2 regions of the Ruminococcoides intestinale genome follow, and region 2 is predicted to be linked to the other one. Evidence: predicted binding sites of a transcription regulator. Region 2 holds the regulator's gene; the other holds the start of a gene.
What was found. Region 2 encodes Rex, which represses fermentation and respiration genes when NADH is low (regulators of the CRP and FNR family bind a similar motif). Its sites were predicted from a motif close to ATTGTTAANNNNTTAACAAT; they were not measured.
Positions count from the first base shown of each region.

Region 1: a site for Rex is predicted at 992-1,011, ahead of gap (type I glyceraldehyde-3-phosphate dehydrogenase). Genes of this name have one in related genera too.

Region 1 is NZ_JBBMFQ010000001.1:56,256-64,946, reverse strand. It holds gene rny (ribonuclease Y) at 1-513, opposite strand, end outside; gene gap (type I glyceraldehyde-3-phosphate dehydrogenase) at 1,078-2,109, shown strand; gene glgB (1,4-alpha-glucan branching protein GlgB) at 2,372-4,294, shown strand; gene WMO31_RS00250 (glucose-1-phosphate adenylyltransferase) at 4,367-5,578, shown strand; gene glgD (glucose-1-phosphate adenylyltransferase subunit GlgD) at 5,568-6,680, shown strand; gene glgA (glycogen synthase GlgA) at 6,709-8,136, shown strand; gene WMO31_RS00235 (folate family ECF transporter S component) at 8,440-8,691, opposite strand, start outside.
Region 2 is NZ_JBBMFQ010000001.1:359,185-367,875, forward strand. It holds gene pulA (type I pullulanase) at 1-12, shown strand, start outside; gene pulA (type I pullulanase) at 80-3,259, shown strand; gene WMO31_RS01750 (redox-sensing transcriptional repressor Rex) at 3,399-4,031, opposite strand; gene WMO31_RS01755 (NADP-dependent isocitrate dehydrogenase) at 4,060-5,268, opposite strand; gene WMO31_RS01760 (aconitate hydratase) at 5,270-7,201, opposite strand; gene typA (translational GTPase TypA) at 7,512-8,691, shown strand, end outside.

The sequences.
Region 1 (8,691 bases), 300 kb from region 2:
CATAATCTTAACCGACTTCTCGTGAGCAAGCTCATTTTCAAGCTGTGAAAGCAAATAGCTTTTAGCCTGTTCTGCCGTGTAGCCCGAAATTTTTTCAAGCATTTCAAACTGGCTCTTTTTCAGAGTTTCAACTTCTTCGAGTTTTGCATCTGCATCACGAAGCTTTTTGTTGACCTTTTCTTCCTTGCGTTCCATATTGTCAAGCTTTTTGTCAAGAGTTTCTTCCTTTTGCTGGATTCTTCTCTCCTGACGCTGAACTTCCTTGCGTCGATCGGAAATTTCTTTCTCGCTCTCGTTTCTGAAACGATGAACCTCGTCTTTACCCTCAAGGACTACTTCTTTTTTCCTTGCTTCGGCTGTTTTGATTGCATCAGCCACAATCTTCTTTGCCTCCTCCTCAGCACTTCCGATTTCTTTCTCGGCAGTGTTTTTGCGGATGGCAATTCCAAGGAAAATACCTGCACCTGCGCCGATAACAACTGCGGCGACAATGCAGATAATACTTATCCACAATGGCAATCTGGACACCTCCTTAGTTTGATTTTTTAATATTTCACAGTTCCCAATCAATTAGACTTTAAAGGTGCCGTTAAAAAGATATTCAATTTTCATTTTTACTTTGTAAATATTTTTAATACATTATATATACATACGCAACCGCAAAACACCGTACAGGTTGCACAGAACGTTTCAAAAGGCGAAACGCCATAAAAATTATAAAAAATATCTATATATGACGGCTCTTTTAAAGAGTCTGATTAAAAAAGTCGCAAAAGTCAAAAACTGTACTTTTGCCAAAATCCGCATCAACGGACTATACAATTTTATAATAAAATAACCAAATTGTCAAGAATAAGCACGGGAATTTTGCAGATAATTATTACGGAAATAAAAAAGATTACAGCTTTTTGACGGTTACAGCTTAAATTTGCCTTAAAAAAGCAAAATGTGACCGTGTTTTTTACCGTATTTGTAAAAAACTCAAAAATTTTTCGTTAAATTTTTGTCAAGCTATTGAAGAAATGAAAAAAATGTAATATAATAGAAGCACCTTAGAATTTTAGGAGGAATTTTTTTATGTCAGTAAAAGTTGCAATTAACGGTTTCGGCCGTATCGGTCGTCTTGCTTTCAGACAGATGTTCGGTGCTGAGGGTTACGAAGTAGTAGCTATCAACGATCTTACAGATCCTGCTATGCTCGCAAACCTTCTCAAGTACGATACAGCACAGGGCGGCTACTGCGGTAAGATCGGTGAAAACCTTCACACAGTTGAGGCCGGCGAAGGCTCAATCATCGTTGACGGCAAAGAGATCACAATCTACGCTAAGCCAAACGCTGCTGAGCTTCCTTGGGGCGAACTCGGTGTTGATGTAGTTCTCGAGTGCACAGGTTTCTATACATCAAAGGCAAAGAGCCAGGCTCACATTGATGCCGGCGCTAAGAAGGTTGTTATTTCTGCTCCTGCAGGCAACGACCTCAAGACAATCGTTTACAGCGTAAACGAAAAGACTCTTACAGCTGACGATACAATCATTTCAGCTGCTTCATGTACAACAAACTGCCTCGCTCCTATGGCTGACACACTTAACAAGTATGCAGAAATCCAGAGCGGTATCATGTCAACAATCCACGCTTACACAGGCGATCAGATGATTCTTGACGGTCCTCACAGAAAGGGCGACAAGAGAAGAGCAAGAGCAGGTGCTGCTAACATCGTTCCTAACTCAACAGGTGCTGCAAAGGCTATCGGTCTTGTAATTCCTGAGCTCAACGGTAAGCTCATCGGTTCTGCACAGCGTGTTCCTGTTCCGACAGGTTCAACAACAATTCTTACAGCTGTTGTTAAGGGTTCTGATGTAACAGTTGAAGGTATCAACGCTGCTATGAAGGCTGCCGCTTCTGAGTCATTCGGTTACAACGAAGATCCGATCGTTTCTTCAGATGTAATCGGTATGAGATTCGGTTCACTCTTCGATTCTACACAGACAATGGTATCAAAGATTGCTGATGATCTTTATGAGGTTCAGGTTGTTTCTTGGTACGACAACGAGAACTCATACACAAGCCAGATGGTAAGAACAATTAAGTATTTCGCTGAGCTTGGCTAATCTGAATTTACAGATTATTCTTTGGGCTGTCCTTTTTGGACAGCCCTTTTTGTTTTCCTTTTCAGAAGATATTTATCCTTATTTTTCTTTATTCGTAAAATTATGCTTTAAAATGTAACATTTAGTCGCAGTTTATAAAATATACACGAAAAATTAGTTTTAAATTTTTTGAATTTGCTTGAAATTGACATATAATTTTGGTATTATATAAGTGTGAGCAAACAATCAACAATCAACAGATATTAAACAAGGAGCAATTCTTATGAATTACAGCTTTAACGAGGCAAGACCGGCTCTTGAAGTTTTTCACACCGGCGATTCAGTGCGTGCATATGATTTTTTGGGCGCACACCTCGTGAACCGTAACGACAAAAACGGAGTGGTGTTCCGTGTGTGGGCGCCAACCGCAAGGAGCGTTTCGGTTGCAGGCGATTTTAATAATTGGAACAACGAGGCAAACTATATGTATAACATCGGTTACGGTGTGTGGGAAGTGTTTGTCGAGGGTGTAAAAGAGTTTTGTACATACAAATACTGCATTGAAAGCGAATACAGCGACAGGCTTATGAAAGCAGATCCGTATGCTTTTCATGCTCAAACCCGCCCCGGTCAGGCCTCTGTTGTATATGATATAGAAAGCTATTCGTGGAATGACAGCGAATGGTTTAATAAACGCAAAGAAAACAACATTTCATCGTCACCGATGAATATTTATGAAATACATGCAGGCTCATGGAGAAAATATCCTGACGGCAACTTTTTTAACTATCAAAAGCTTGCCGATGAGCTTATCCCCTACCTAAAGGAGATGCACTACACCCATGTTCAGCTCATGCCGATTATGGAGCATCCCTATGACGGCAGCTGGGGCTTTCAGACAACCGGCTACTATGCCCCGACTTCACGCTATGGCACACCGTCTGATTTTATGGCTTTTGTTGACAAGCTTCACGGTGAAGGCATTGGTGTGATTCTTGACTGGGTTCCGTCAAATTTTCCGACGGACGATTTCGGACTTGCAAGGTTTGACGGTTCACCTCTTTATGAAAGCAACGATCCAAAAACAAGCAAGCGTGACTCATGGGGAACCTGCCTTTTCAACTACGCAAGATTCGAGGTTACAAGTTTTCTTGTTTCATGCGCAATGTTCTGGCTCGACAAATATCATATTGACGGCTTGAGAATCGGCGCACTCTCCTCTATGCTCTACCTCGATTACGGTAAAACCGAGGGCGAATGGGAACCGAACAAATTCGGCGGAAAAGAAAATCTTGACGCCGTTGATTTTGTAAAAAGACTCAACACGGCTGTTCATATGTACCACCCCGATGTTATGATGTTTGCTGAAGAAAACACATCGTGGCCAAAGCTTACTCATAAAATAGAGGACGGCGGTCTTGGTTTCGACTTCAAGTGGAACATGGGCTGGATGAACGATATGCTGCACTATATGTCACTCAATTCGATGTGGCGGCCGTTCAATCATGACAGTCTTACTTTCAGCTTTTATTATGCTTTTTCAGAAAAATTCCTTCTGCCGATTTCACACGACGAGGTTTCTCACGGCAAAGGCTCACTCATAAAGCAGATGCCCGGAAAGTATGACGAGCAGTTTGCAGGCGTGAGAGCATTCATAACATATATGTACGCTCATCCGGGCAAGAAACTCGTGTTCATGGGAACTGAAATCGGACAGTTTGACGAGTGGAATCACGAAGAGGCAATTCAATGGGATTTGCTTGAATTTGAAAAGCATAAAAAGCTCAGAACATTTTTTAAGGAGCTCAACAAATTTTATCTTGACTGCAAGCCGCTCTACGAGCTTGACACGGTCTGGAAAGGCTTTGACTGGATTCACCATGACGATTACACAAACAGTGTTATTGCATTCAAGCGCACCGACAAAAACGGTGATGAAATTGTTTCGGTATGTAATTTTCAGCCCATCAGGCGTGACGAATACTGCATCGGTGTTCCTAAATACGGTCTTTATGACGAGGTTTTCAACTCTGATGAAGAGCGTTTCGGCGGAAGCGGTGTTGTAAACGGTAATAATATCAAAACCGAGGTAATGAAAATTCACGGTTTTGATCAGGGACTTTCACTCACTCTCCCCCCTCTCAGTGTAATCTATCTGAGGTGTGCAAAAGAACTTGAACCCGATGAAGCTCAGAAAGAAAATTGATATTTTCAGTCACAAGACTGTAATTAATAAGTTTAATAAAGATAATAAAATAAATATCGGAGGTATTTTAAGATGTTTCCAAAAAAGGAAGTAGTGGCTATGCTGCTTGCCGGCGGTCAAGGCTCTCGTCTTGGCGTGCTTACCAAAAAGCTTGCAAAGCCTGCCGTACCGTTTGGCGGCAAATATCGTATTATTGATTTCCCGTTATCTAACTGTGTAAATTCAGGCATTGACGCTGTAGGTATTCTCACACAGTATCAGCCTCTTGTTCTTAACGAATACATAGGAAACGGACAGCCGTGGGATCTTGACAGTATGCACTCGGGTGTAAACTGTCTCAGCCCTTATCAGGCTGTTGACGGCGCAGACTGGTATTCGGGAACAGCCAATGCAATTTATCAGAATATCAACTACATTGAGCGTTATAATCCTGAATATGTGGTCATCCTTTCGGGCGACCATATCTACAAAATGGACTACAACAAGATGCTTGAATATCATAAGGAAAAGAATGCCGCTTGTACAATTGCGGTAATTGATGTTTCGCTTGAAGAAGCCTCAAGATTCGGTATTCTCAACACAAATGAGGACGGCTCAATCTACGAATTTGAAGAAAAGCCTGCTCATCCGAAAAGCACTAACGCTTCAATGGGCATCTATATTTTCAGCTGGAAGGAACTTAAAAAGTATCTTACGGAGGATGAATTCAAAGAGGGTTCAAGCCACGATTTCGGTAAGGATGTCCTCCCTGCCATGCTTGACGCAGGTGAGCGCATGTTTGCATATCCTTTTGAAGGCTATTGGAAAGATGTGGGAACAATCGACAGCCTTTGGGAGGCTAATATGGATCTTCTCGATCCAAAGGTTACTTTAGACCTCAAGGATATCTACTCAAGAAACCCGATGATGCCTCCGCACTATGTTTCAAACGAGGCGTCAATCCAAAATTCACTCGTTGCCGACGGATGCAATGTTTACGGCAACCTTGAGTTCTCAATTCTCTTTGCAGGTGTTACAATCGGTAAAAATGCTACGATTAATTCTTCAATCATCATGCCCGGTGCGGTAATTGAGGACGGTGCCGAGGTTCAGTTTGCTATCATTGCCGAAAACACCGTTGTAGGCAAAAATGCAAAAGTCGGACAAAACCCCGAAGAAACGGAAAATATTGACGACTGGGGAATTACTGTTGTCGGTGCAAATACCGTTATCAAAGAAAACACAGTTATCAAAGCAAAAACCATGATAGACAGCGACACGGAGGTGGACGGCAATGAGAAGTAATAATGTACTCGGTTTCATCTTTGCGGCAACACTTGACGACAAAATCCCCGAGCTTGCATCTTCAAGAACAACTGCAAGCGTTCCGATCGGCGGAAAATACAGAATTATCGACTTTGACCTTTCAAATATGTCAAACTCAGGTATCAGCAATGTAGGCATAGTTGCAAAAAGCAACTTTCAGTCACTTATGGATCATGTGGGTTCGGGCAGTGCATATGACCTTTCAAAGAGAAGGAGCAATCTTTCAATTCTCCCACCATATGACGGCAAGGCTTTTTCAAGCTTTGTTGAAACAATCTACAATATGCACGGCTACATTGAGCATTGCCGTGAGGAGTATGTGCTTATTTCACAGGGCAATGTAATTACTAACATTGATTACACAGATGTTTTTGACTTCCACTCAAAGAAGAAGGCAGACATTACACTTATATATAAGAATCATGCAATTCCGCAGGGCTACGACAGACCGATTACCCTTGATGTAGACAATGACGGCAAGGTAAATCAGATTTTTGTAAAGCCCGGTGTTGTTGACAAAGGGGTATTCAACCACGCATACGGCTCTATTCTCATCAAGAAAGACCTTCTTATGAGTGAAATCCGAAATGCCATCAGCGTTAATCAGCTTGATGTAAAGCGACTTCTTCAGAGCAGTCTGGGCAAATACAGTATTTATGCTTATGAAAATAAGGGTTACTGTGCGGCAATCAGCTCAATCAACGATTACTTTGAGTTCAATATGGATCTTATGAAAAAAGAAGTAAGGGATGAGCTTTTCAATCCGCAAAGACCTATCTATACAAAGGTAAGAGATGACGCTCCGTCACGCTACGGACTTACAAGCAATGTGAAAAATTCAATCATTGCACAGGGTTGTGTTATCAACGGTGAGGTTGAGAACTGCGTTATTTCAAAGGGTGTTTATGTCGGCGAAGGCGCAAAGCTTTCTAACTGTATTGTAATGCAGGACACAAAAATAGGTTGCAATACCAACCTCAACTATGTTATCATAGATAAGGATGTTACCATCAAGGATGGTCGATCACTTATGGGATATGATTCGTACCCCATTTATATTGCTAAAAAATCTGTTGTATAAAGTTGTTTAAACAGGAGGTAATCTTACAATGAGAATTTTATACTGTGCTTCAGAGGCTAATCCTTTCTGCGGCAGTGGCGGACTTGCTGATGTAGCAGGAAGTCTTCCGCACACACTTTGCAGAAAAGGTCAGGATTGCAGAATTGTTGTTCCGCTTTACGGCACAATTACGCAGGAACTTAAAAACTCCATGAACTTCATCACAAACTTTACCGTGCCGGTTGCATGGCGTCATCAGTATTGCGGTTTGTTCTGGGCAAGATGGAATGACTGTACATACTATTTTATTGATAACGAATATTATTTCAAGAGAGGCACTCTCTACGGTCATTATGATGACGCTGAAAGATTTGCTTTCTTCTCCCGTGCAATTCTTGAAATGCTTCCTTACATTGATTTCCATCCCGACATCATTCATTGTAATGACTGGCAGACGGCTCTTGTTCCTGTTTACTACTATCTGTTCTATTCACACAGACCATGGTACTATAACATTAAGAGTCTGTTCACTATTCACAACATCCAGTATCAGGGTGAATACGGCTGGGAAGTTAACACAGAGTGCGTCGGCATTCCTGCATCCGAAACAAAGATTCTTGAAATGAACGGCAAACTCAATATGATGAAGGGTGCTATCGAAACAGCTACCCGTGTTTCAACTGTTTCTCCAAGCTATGCGGCTGAAATTAAAGACCCGTGGTTCAGTTGGGGACTTCATGACGAACTCAATCTTCGTCATTACAAGCTTTGCGGTATCAAGAACGGTATTGACACAGAAAGCTACAATCCCGAAACAGACTATCAGCTTTATCGCAATTATTCAAAGGACGATATGAGCGGCAAGGGCGAATGTAAGCGTGCTTTGCAGGAGCGTTTGTGTCTTGAACAGCGCTGGGATGTTCCGCTGGTCGGTATGGTAACAAGACTTGTTGCACACAAGGGACTTGACCTTGTAAGAATGGGCCTTGAGGAGCTTATGGACACAGAAAATATGCAGTTTGTAATTCTCGGTTCAGGTGACAAGGAGTACGAGGACTACTTCAACTATATGCAGGCGAAGTATCCGGGCAGACTTTGCTTCTGTCACGGCTATGTTCCCGAACTTGCAAGAAAGATTTACTCAGGCGCAGATATTTTCCTTATGCCTTCTGCTCAGGAGCCTTGCGGTCTTGCACAGATGATTGCACTCCGTTACGGTACAATTCCTGTTGTTCGTGAGGTTGGCGGTCTTAAAGACTCTGTTTTCGACAGTGCCGACAACTACGGTAATGGATTCACATTCAAAAACTATGAATGTGCAGATATGCAGCTTGCCGTAAGACGAGCATTGTGGGGCATTCAGGACGACCAGGGTTGGCATCAGCTTATGTGGCGTGCTATGATGAGCGACAACAGTTGGGATCGTTCGGCTCAGGACTACATCAATCTCTACAACGATACCCTCAAGTGGGCTTAATCGTGCAGTCAAATTTTATAACAAAAAATTCAGTCGGAAAGCAGATTTCAAATTTGCTTTCCGACTTTTGATTTATTTGAAATAGCAATCTCGTAGGGGCGGATATTATCCGCCAGCACGGCGAGCCGCCGTTCCCAATTCGAGCAGATAGTTTGATAGAAAAACAATTCCAATGCCCGAATTAGGTGAATTTATGTTTACAAAAAATTATTTTTCACAAAAACAAAAAAGGTTGGAAACTACTGCGGGGAGCAGTCGATTTCCAACCTTAAAGTTTTGCATTAGTTTTTCATCAGGTTCTCTTTATTGCGTGCGGAACACACGAATTTTACCTGCAAGCTTACCAAGAGCAAACACAAGAATAATCTCGGGAATGCACTTAACGGCAACGCTGATGAATCTTGCTGTAAGATAAACTGTGTACGGTGTTGAACCGCCGCCGTAGAGTGTGTAAAGCCAGAAAGCCGCAAGGAATGTTTCAACGCAGAGCATATTTGTAAACCATGCAAGAACAACTCTGAGCGGAGTTACATTGTTCTTATAAAGAAACATACC
Region 2 (8,691 bases):
GAAGAAGATTAATTAAAGGTAGTTATTTCCGTATGCTAACGGAATAGATTATAAGAATTAATAAGGAGGAATATTATCTATGAGAACTACGAAGAAAATTGTTTCTGCAGTTCTTGCAGCGTGCATGCTTGCCTCAACAGCGGTTGTATCAAGCTTTGCCGCAACAGCCGATGACAGTTCGGCAGTTTCAAGCGACTACGCAAGAGACAATTCTTACACAAAGGCTGCTGAAGATATTGACGCTCAGTATGCTTATTCCGGCAATGATCTTGGTGTTACTTACACAAAAGATGCTACAACATTCAAGGTTTGGTCACCGACAGCAACCGGTGTTAAGCTCAATATCTTTACAAAAGGTTCGGATGACGAGCAGGGTGCATCTAAAGTTGCCAGCTACACACTTGAAAAAATGCTCGTTGACGGTGAGTGGAACGGTGTTTGGACGATTACACTCGTCGGCGAATGGAAGGATTATTATTACACATACTCAGTTACAACAACAGACACAACACACATCGGTTCAGATGCAACAAAGACTTATGAAACACAGGATGTATACTCAACGGCAACAGGCGTAAACGGCAAGCGCTCAATGATTGTTGATCTTGACGAGACAGATCCTGAGGGCTGGTCAAACGATAACCATGTTCTTCTTGACAAATCAACAAAGTCATCAGTATGGGAACTCCATATCAAAGACTTTTCTTATGACAAGGCTTCGGGCGTAAGCGACGCTAACAGAGGTAAGTACCTTGCTTTCACAGAATCAGGTACAACTCTTAACGGCGAGGGCAAGGTTTCAACCTGTATTGATTACCTCAAGGAACTCGGAGTAACAACAGTACAGCTTAACCCGTTCTATGACTTCCAGTCAGTAAATGAGGCAGGCGATGATTCTCAGTTTAACTGGGGTTATGACCCACAGAACTACAATGTTCCGGAGGGCTCGTATTCTTCAAATCCATATGACGGTAAAGTAAGAATCAAAGAGTGCAAGGAAATGATCAAGGCTCTCCATGATGCCGGCATTTCTGTTGTAATGGATGTTGTTTACAACCATACTTATTCAACTGATTCATGCTTCCAGCACACAGTTCCTAACTACTACTACAGAATGAAAACAACAGGCGCATTCTCAGACGGTTCTGGTTGCGGCAACGAAGGTGCAACAGAGCGTGCAATGTACAGACAGTATGTTATTGATTCACTCAAGTATTGGGTAAACGAATATCATGTTGACGGCTTCCGTTTTGACCTTATGGGTCTTATGGATGTTGAAACAATGAATATGGCAAGAGAAGCGCTTGACCAAATTGACCCACGAATCACAATGTGGGGTGAAGGCTGGGCAGGCGGTGACTCCTACCACCCGACTAACACTTGCTCAGGCACAAAATTCTATCCTGCAACACAGGCTAATGCGTCAAGACTCAGCGACAGAATCGCTATTTTCAATGACGGCATCCGTGACGGTATAAAGGGCAGTGCAATGGAAATCAACGATGTTGGTTTTATACAGGGCTCAAAGTCATCCGCAAAGGGTGTAAGCTACGGTGTTCGTGCCAACAGCTCAGGTACATACAAGTGGAAGGCTCAGGCTCCTTCACAGTGCGTAACCTATGATGCGTGTCACGATAACGCAACACTTTACGATCAGATTATTGCGTCAACAGGTCTGGCAGACTACGGAGAGAGAAATTCCGAGGCTGTTAAGATGAACAGGCTTGCAAGTGCAATTATCTACACATCACAGGGTATTTCATTCACACTTGCCGGTGAAGAAATGGCTCGTTCAAAAGACGGTGACACAAACAGCTACAAGTCGGCAGCTGACCTTAATATGATTAAATGGCAGAATGTTGTTGACTATGCCGATGTAGTTTCTTACTACAAGGGTATGATGCAGATTAAGTCAGCATTCTCGCCTCTCACAGCTATGGATAATTCATATGCTGACAAATACACATTCACAAAAAAGGTTTCTGCTTCAACAAATCAGATTTCATTCACAATTCAGAACGATGTTGAGGGTGAATGGAACAAGATGGCTGTTATTTATAACAATGCAACCACAGCTGCAGATGTAACCCTTTCGGATACATCCGTAACAGATTGGGTTGTTATCGCTAACGGTGAAACAGCAGGTCTTGACTCACTCGGCGAGGTGACAGGCTCAACATTCACAGTACCTGCTCGTTCGGCTATCGTAGCTGTTGACAAGGCAGGCTATGAGTCGGCAGGCATCCATTCTTCAAAAGGTAAGGTAAAAGTAAACTATGTTTACGAAGCAACAGGCGAAAAGCTTGAAGATTCTGTAATCCTTCAGGGTTCTGTAGGCTCAGGTTATGTAACAGTTCCGAGTGCAGTTATTCCCGATACATACATCGTAAGTCGTATTGGCGGAAATGCAGAAGGCAAATATACTTCCGATATGCAGGAGGTTACATACTACTACACAGACTACATTCCTGAATCACTCAAGAACGCTGACTTCAACGGTGACGGTGAAATTAATGTAATTGACGCTACACTTCTTCAGAAGTATATTGCAAAGCTTGAAACTCCTACAGTTGATGAATCAGTTCTTGACCTAAACTATGACGGTACTTTCAACATTGAAGACTCAACAATGATAATGAAGTATGTTGCTGGAATTCCTGTATCTTCCGGTAAAGTAACAGTAAACTACTACTACACAGACGCTGACGGAAAACAGCAGAAGCTCACTGATTCAATCGTATTCGCAGGCAGAGCAGGAAGCACATATAAGTCAACTGCATTCAAGGTTGTTGGCTACGCTGTTGATCCGGACAGAATGCCGGAAAATCAGTCTGGCTTAATTCCTTACGGTGAGGCTGAGGTAAACTACTACTACATCGCTTCAAGCCTTGACATCAAACTTCATGTAAAGCACAACGGTTCACTTACATGGACGCCATATCTCTGGATATGGGGTTCAGACCTCAAGGGCAAAGACTCAGGCAACTTTATGTCAGAGTGGCCGGGTGATCCTATGACTGAAGGTGAAAACGGTTGGTTTGATTACAGCTTCACATATAAGGGAGCAGGTACATACAATGTAATTGTATCCGATAACGCTACTAACCAAACAATTGACTACAAGGGCTTTGTAGATAACGAAATGTGGATTGTAATTGATGACTCTGCTGTTATGGGCAGTACATACCTTACATTCTACACAGATAACCCTGACACTAACCCCAACGCTCCAATCGCTGAGCAGGTTACACTCGGTTAATCTGAAATCACATACACAAATTGCAAAAGAGGGCTGACCTTAAACGGTCAGCCCTTTTAATCGCTAAAAAAGGTTATTATTGCTCTGTAACGGAAAACTCCCCGACAGCTTATAAAACTGTCGGGGAGTCATTGGTTTATCAGTTGTTGTTCATTCTGTAGCAGAGAGTCATAAGGCTGTCGCTGAGATGAACATTCTCTACCATAGTATCATTATAACGAGCATTTATATCATAGTGGCTGAAATTCCAGTAATTCTTGATTCCGTGTGAATATAGCTTATCGAGAACATTTTCAACACAAACACGGGGAATGCACAAAAACGCTGTGTCAATATGATTTTTATTACAAAAATCGTCGAGTTCACTTTCGTTTTTAACTGTAATTCCGTTGAGCTTTGAACCGACTTTTTGTTCGTTGCTGTCAAAACAAGCGATAAGCTCAAAACCGAGTTTTTCAAAATTCATATGCATTGCAACGGCCTTACCAAGATTACCCGCACCGATAAGAATGGCCTTGTAATCGTTGTTAAGTCCCAGAATGTTCTTGATTTCCTCTTTTAGCTGACTTACGCTGTAACCGTAACCCTGCTGACCGAATCCGCCGAAGCAGTTAAGATCCTGTCTTACCTGTGAGGCGGTCACATTCATAATTTGTGCAAGCTTAGTTGAAGAAATTTTGTCAATGTTCTGGTCATTCAGTTCTGATAAAAAGCGGTAATATCTTGGCAAACGCCTGATAACCGACATTGAAATACTGTCATTCTTAGACATTACTCACTATGCTCCTTTAACTTTAAAATCAGAGAGATGCTGCAAGGCGCTCGTCAATAGCCTTGAGAAATTCTTCTGTGTTTACTTTCTTTTTGTTCTCAAGTGTCGAGATAGCGTAGAGATCGCCTGTCATAACGCCGTCCTCAATTGTCTTGATTGTTGCTGCCTCAAGCTTGTCTGCAAACTTCATAAGATCGTCAAGACCGTCAAGCTCGCCTCTTTTGCGGAGAGCGCCTGTCCATGCAAACAATGTTGCAACAGAGTTTGTGGAAGTTTCTTCGCCCTTGAGATACTTGTAGTAGTGGCGCTGAACTGTGCCGTGAGCAGCCTCGTATTCATAGATGCCGTCGGGAGAAACAAGCACGCTTGTCATCATTGCGAGCGAACCGAATGCAGTTGCAATCATATCACTCATAACATCACCGTCATAGTTCTTACAAGCCCACATATAACCGCCTTCACTTCTGATAACTCTTGCAACAGCGTCATCAATAAGTGTGTAGAAATATGTAATACCTGCGTTCTCAAACTTCTCCTTGTACTCATTCTCAAAGATTTCGTTGAAGATGTCCTTGAATCTGTGGTCATAAATCTTGCTGATTGTATCCTTTGTAGCAAACCAAACATCAAGCTTCTGATCAAGTGCATAGTTAAAGCATGAACGGGCAAATGATGAGATACTCTTGTCAATGTTGTGCATACCCTGAATAATACCGTCAGTCTTGAAGTCAAAGATTGTGCTTCTTTCCTCGGTACCGTCAGGCTTTGTAACACAAAGCTCTGCCTTGCTTCCTGCCTCAACCTTCATCTCTGTGTTCTTATAAACATCACCGTATGCGTGACGGGCAATGCAGATTGGCTTTTTCCATGTAGGAATGTAGGGAACAATGCCCTTAACAAGAATCGGGCTTCTGAATACCGTACCGTCAAGGATAGCACGAATCGTACCGTTAGGTGATTTCCACATACTCTTGAGGTTGTACTCTGTCATTCTTGCGGCATTAGGTGTGATTGTGGCACACTTAACGGCAACACCGTATTTCTTTGTTGCGTTGGCGCTGTCAACTGTAACCTGATCGTCTGTCTCGTTTCTGTGCTCAAGACCGAGGTCATAATATTCTGTTTTGAGGTCAACATAAGGTGTGATGAGAATGTCTTTAATCTGTTTCCAGATGACTCTTGTCATCTCGTCGCCGTCCATCTCTACGAGAGGAGTGACCATTTTAATTTTTTCCATATCAGCTGTTCTCCTTTGTGTAGTCAAGCAGACCGCCTGCAATGATAATGTTTCTTGTTCTGTCTGAAAGCTCACAGTCAGCAACAATTGTGTCGCCTGTTGTCTTGTTTACAACAGTAACCTGCTTGCCGTTTGCAATTTCGTCCTTAACATTCGGGAGTTCAAGCATATCGCCAAGCTTGATTTTATCATAATCTTCTGTGTTTACAAATGTAAGCGGAAGAATTCCTGCATTGATAAGGTTGCTCTTGTGAATTCTTGCAAAGCTCTTTACGAGTACAGCCTTAACACCGAGGAAAAGGGGAGCGAGAGCTGCATGCTCACGGGATGAACCCTGACCGTAGTTTTCACCGCCGACAATAATGCTCTTGCCGAGTGTCTTTGCACGGGTTGGGAATTCCTTGTCGCATACTGTAAAGCAATGCTCTGAAATTTTCGGAATATTTGAACGGAGCGGAAGAATCTTTGCACCTGCAGGCATAATATGGTCGGTTGTAATGTTGTCGCCGACCTTGAGTGAACATGACGCCTCGATAGAATCTGTGAGCGGATGAGTTTCGGGATAACTCTTGATGTTAGGACCACGGAGGATTTCTACGCTGTCCATTTCTTCAACAGGAGCGGGATCAATAACCATATTGTCATTGATGAGGAATTTTTCGGGCATTTCAATCTCAGCAGCCGCACCAAGACATCTCGGGTCTGTAAATACGCCGTTGATTGCAGAAACAGCCGCAGTTTCCGGAGATACAAGATAAATCTGACCGTCTGCCGTTCCGCTTCTGCCTTCAAAGTTACGGTTGAATGTTCTGAGTGAAATACCGCCGCTGTTAGGTGACTGACCCATACCGATACACGGACCGCAGGCACTTTCAAGGATTCTTGCACCTGCCGCAATCATGTCGCCGAGTGCGCCGTTGAGAGCGAGCATATTAAATACCTGCTTTGAACCCGGAGCAATTGCAAGCGATACATTATCTGCAACCTTTTTGCCCTTGAGAATGTGGGCAACTCTCATAAGGTCAAGGTAGCTTGAGTTTGTACATGAACCGATACAAACCTGATCAATCTTCTTGCCCTCAAGCTCTTTGATTGGCTTAACATTGTCGGGTGAATGCGGACAGGCTGCAAGCGGTTCAAGCTCTGAAAGGTTGATTTCGATAACCTCATCATAAACTGCATCGTCATCAGCTTTGAGTTCTGTATAATCTTCCTCACGACCCTGAGCCTTGAGGAACTTTCTTGTTGTTTCGTCTGACGGGAATACAGAAGTTGTAGCACCAAGCTCTGCACCCATATTTGTGATTGTTGCTCTTTCGGGAACTGTAAGTGTTGCAACACCTTCTCCGCCGTATTCAACAATCTTGCCGACGCCGCCCTTAACGCTCATAACACGAAGAACTGCGAGGATAATATCTTTTGCAGAAACCCACGGACTGAGTTTGCCCGTAAGATTAACTCTTACCATTTTCGGCATAGTAATATAGTATGCGCCGCCGCCCATGGCAACAGCAACATCAAGACCGCCTGCACCGATTGCGAGCATACCGATACCGCCGCCCGTCGGAGTGTGGCTGTCAGAACCGATTAAAGTCTTTCCCGGTTTACCGAATCTTTCAAGGTGAACCTGGTGACAAATGCCGTTGCCGGGTCTTGAAAAATAGATACCATGTTTTTTACAAACAGACTGAATGAATCTGTGGTCATCGGCGTTTTCAAAACCTGTCTGAAGTGTGTTGTGGTCAATGTAAGCAACGCTTTTTTCTGTTTTTACTCTCGGAATGCCCATAGCCTCATATTCGATATAAGCCATAGTGCCTGTTGCATCCTGAGTAAGAGTCTGGTCGATTTTAAGACCGATATCACTGCCAACGGTCATTTCTCCGCAGACAAGATGATTCTTGATGATTTTCTGCGCAATCGTGTAGCCCATAATATTACCTCCTAAAAATTAATGCCTATCATATCATAATTCAGGTCCTGCAAAAAATGCAAAACACTATGTTAATTATATAACAATCTTGAGATATTGTAAAGAAAAAATCACACGAAATGAGCAAAAATCGTTATTTTTTCACTAAAAAATATTTTTTGCGGTTTTCTATCGGAAAAATGTTCAAAAAGTGTCGGATATTAGGATAAAAGGTGATGAAAAATATAAATTGAATTTTAGCTTTTATAGTGTTATAATGCTTGATGTATGCAATAAGATTTAAGTGATTTTAGCAAAACGAGGTATTTTTATGGATGTAAGAGAGAATTTAAGAAATATTGCAATTATCGCCCATGTTGACCATGGCAAAACTACTCTGGTTGACCAGCTTTTGAAGCAGAGCGGTGTTTTCAGAGCAAATGAAAATGTAGAAGAAAGAGTAATGGACTCTAATGACCTTGAGCGTGAAAGAGGTATCACAATCCTTTCAAAGCCGACAGCCGTAATGTACAACGGCATCAAAATTAACATTGTTGACACCCCCGGCCATGCCGATTTCGGCGGTGAGGTTGAGCGTATTCTCCAGATGGTTGACGGTGTTGTATTGCTTGTTGACGCATTTGAGGGTTGTATGCCGCAGACAAGATTTGTTCTTAAAAAGGCACTCGGCCTCGGCAAAAAGCCGCTTGTTGTTCTTAACAAAATCGACCGTCCCGGTGCAAGACCCGAGGAGGTTGTTGACGAGGTTCTCGACCTCTTTATCGAACTCGGCGCCGACGAAGATCAGCTTGAATTCCCTGTAATTTATGCGTCTGCCCGTGACGGCTATGCATCAGAGGATTATCATGAACCCGGTACGGATATGAAACCTCTCTTTGACGCAATCGTAAAAGAAATCCCTGCTCCTCAGGGTGATATGAACGGAGGACTCCAGCTCCTTATTTCAAACATTGACTCCGATAAGTTTGTCGGCAGAATCGGTGTAGGCCGTGTTGAAAGAGGTACTGCAAAGAACGGAGAGGCTGCCGTTCTCTGTCACACAGACGGTACGACTCAGAATGTAAGAATTGCAAAGCTGTATCAGTTTGAAGGACTTAAAAGAGTTGAATGTGACACTGCAACAGTCGGCGACATTGTTTGCGTAAGCGGTGTTCAGGATATCAACATCGGTGAAACAATCTGTTCAAATGATTGTGTTGAGCCGCTTCCGTTCGTAAAGATTGACGAGCCTACGGTTTCAATGAACTTTATCGTAAACAACTCACCGTTTGCAGGCAGAGAGGGTAAGTATGTGACCTCCCGTAACCTCCGTGACAGACTTTTCAAGGAAATTGAAACAAATGTTGCACTCCGTGTTGAAGAAACAGACAGCGCCGATACATTCAAGGTATCGGGCAGAGGTGAACTCCACCTTTCAATCCTTATCGAAACAATGCGCCGTCAAAATTATGAATTTCAGGTTTCCCGTCCGCAGGTTATTACAAAGATGA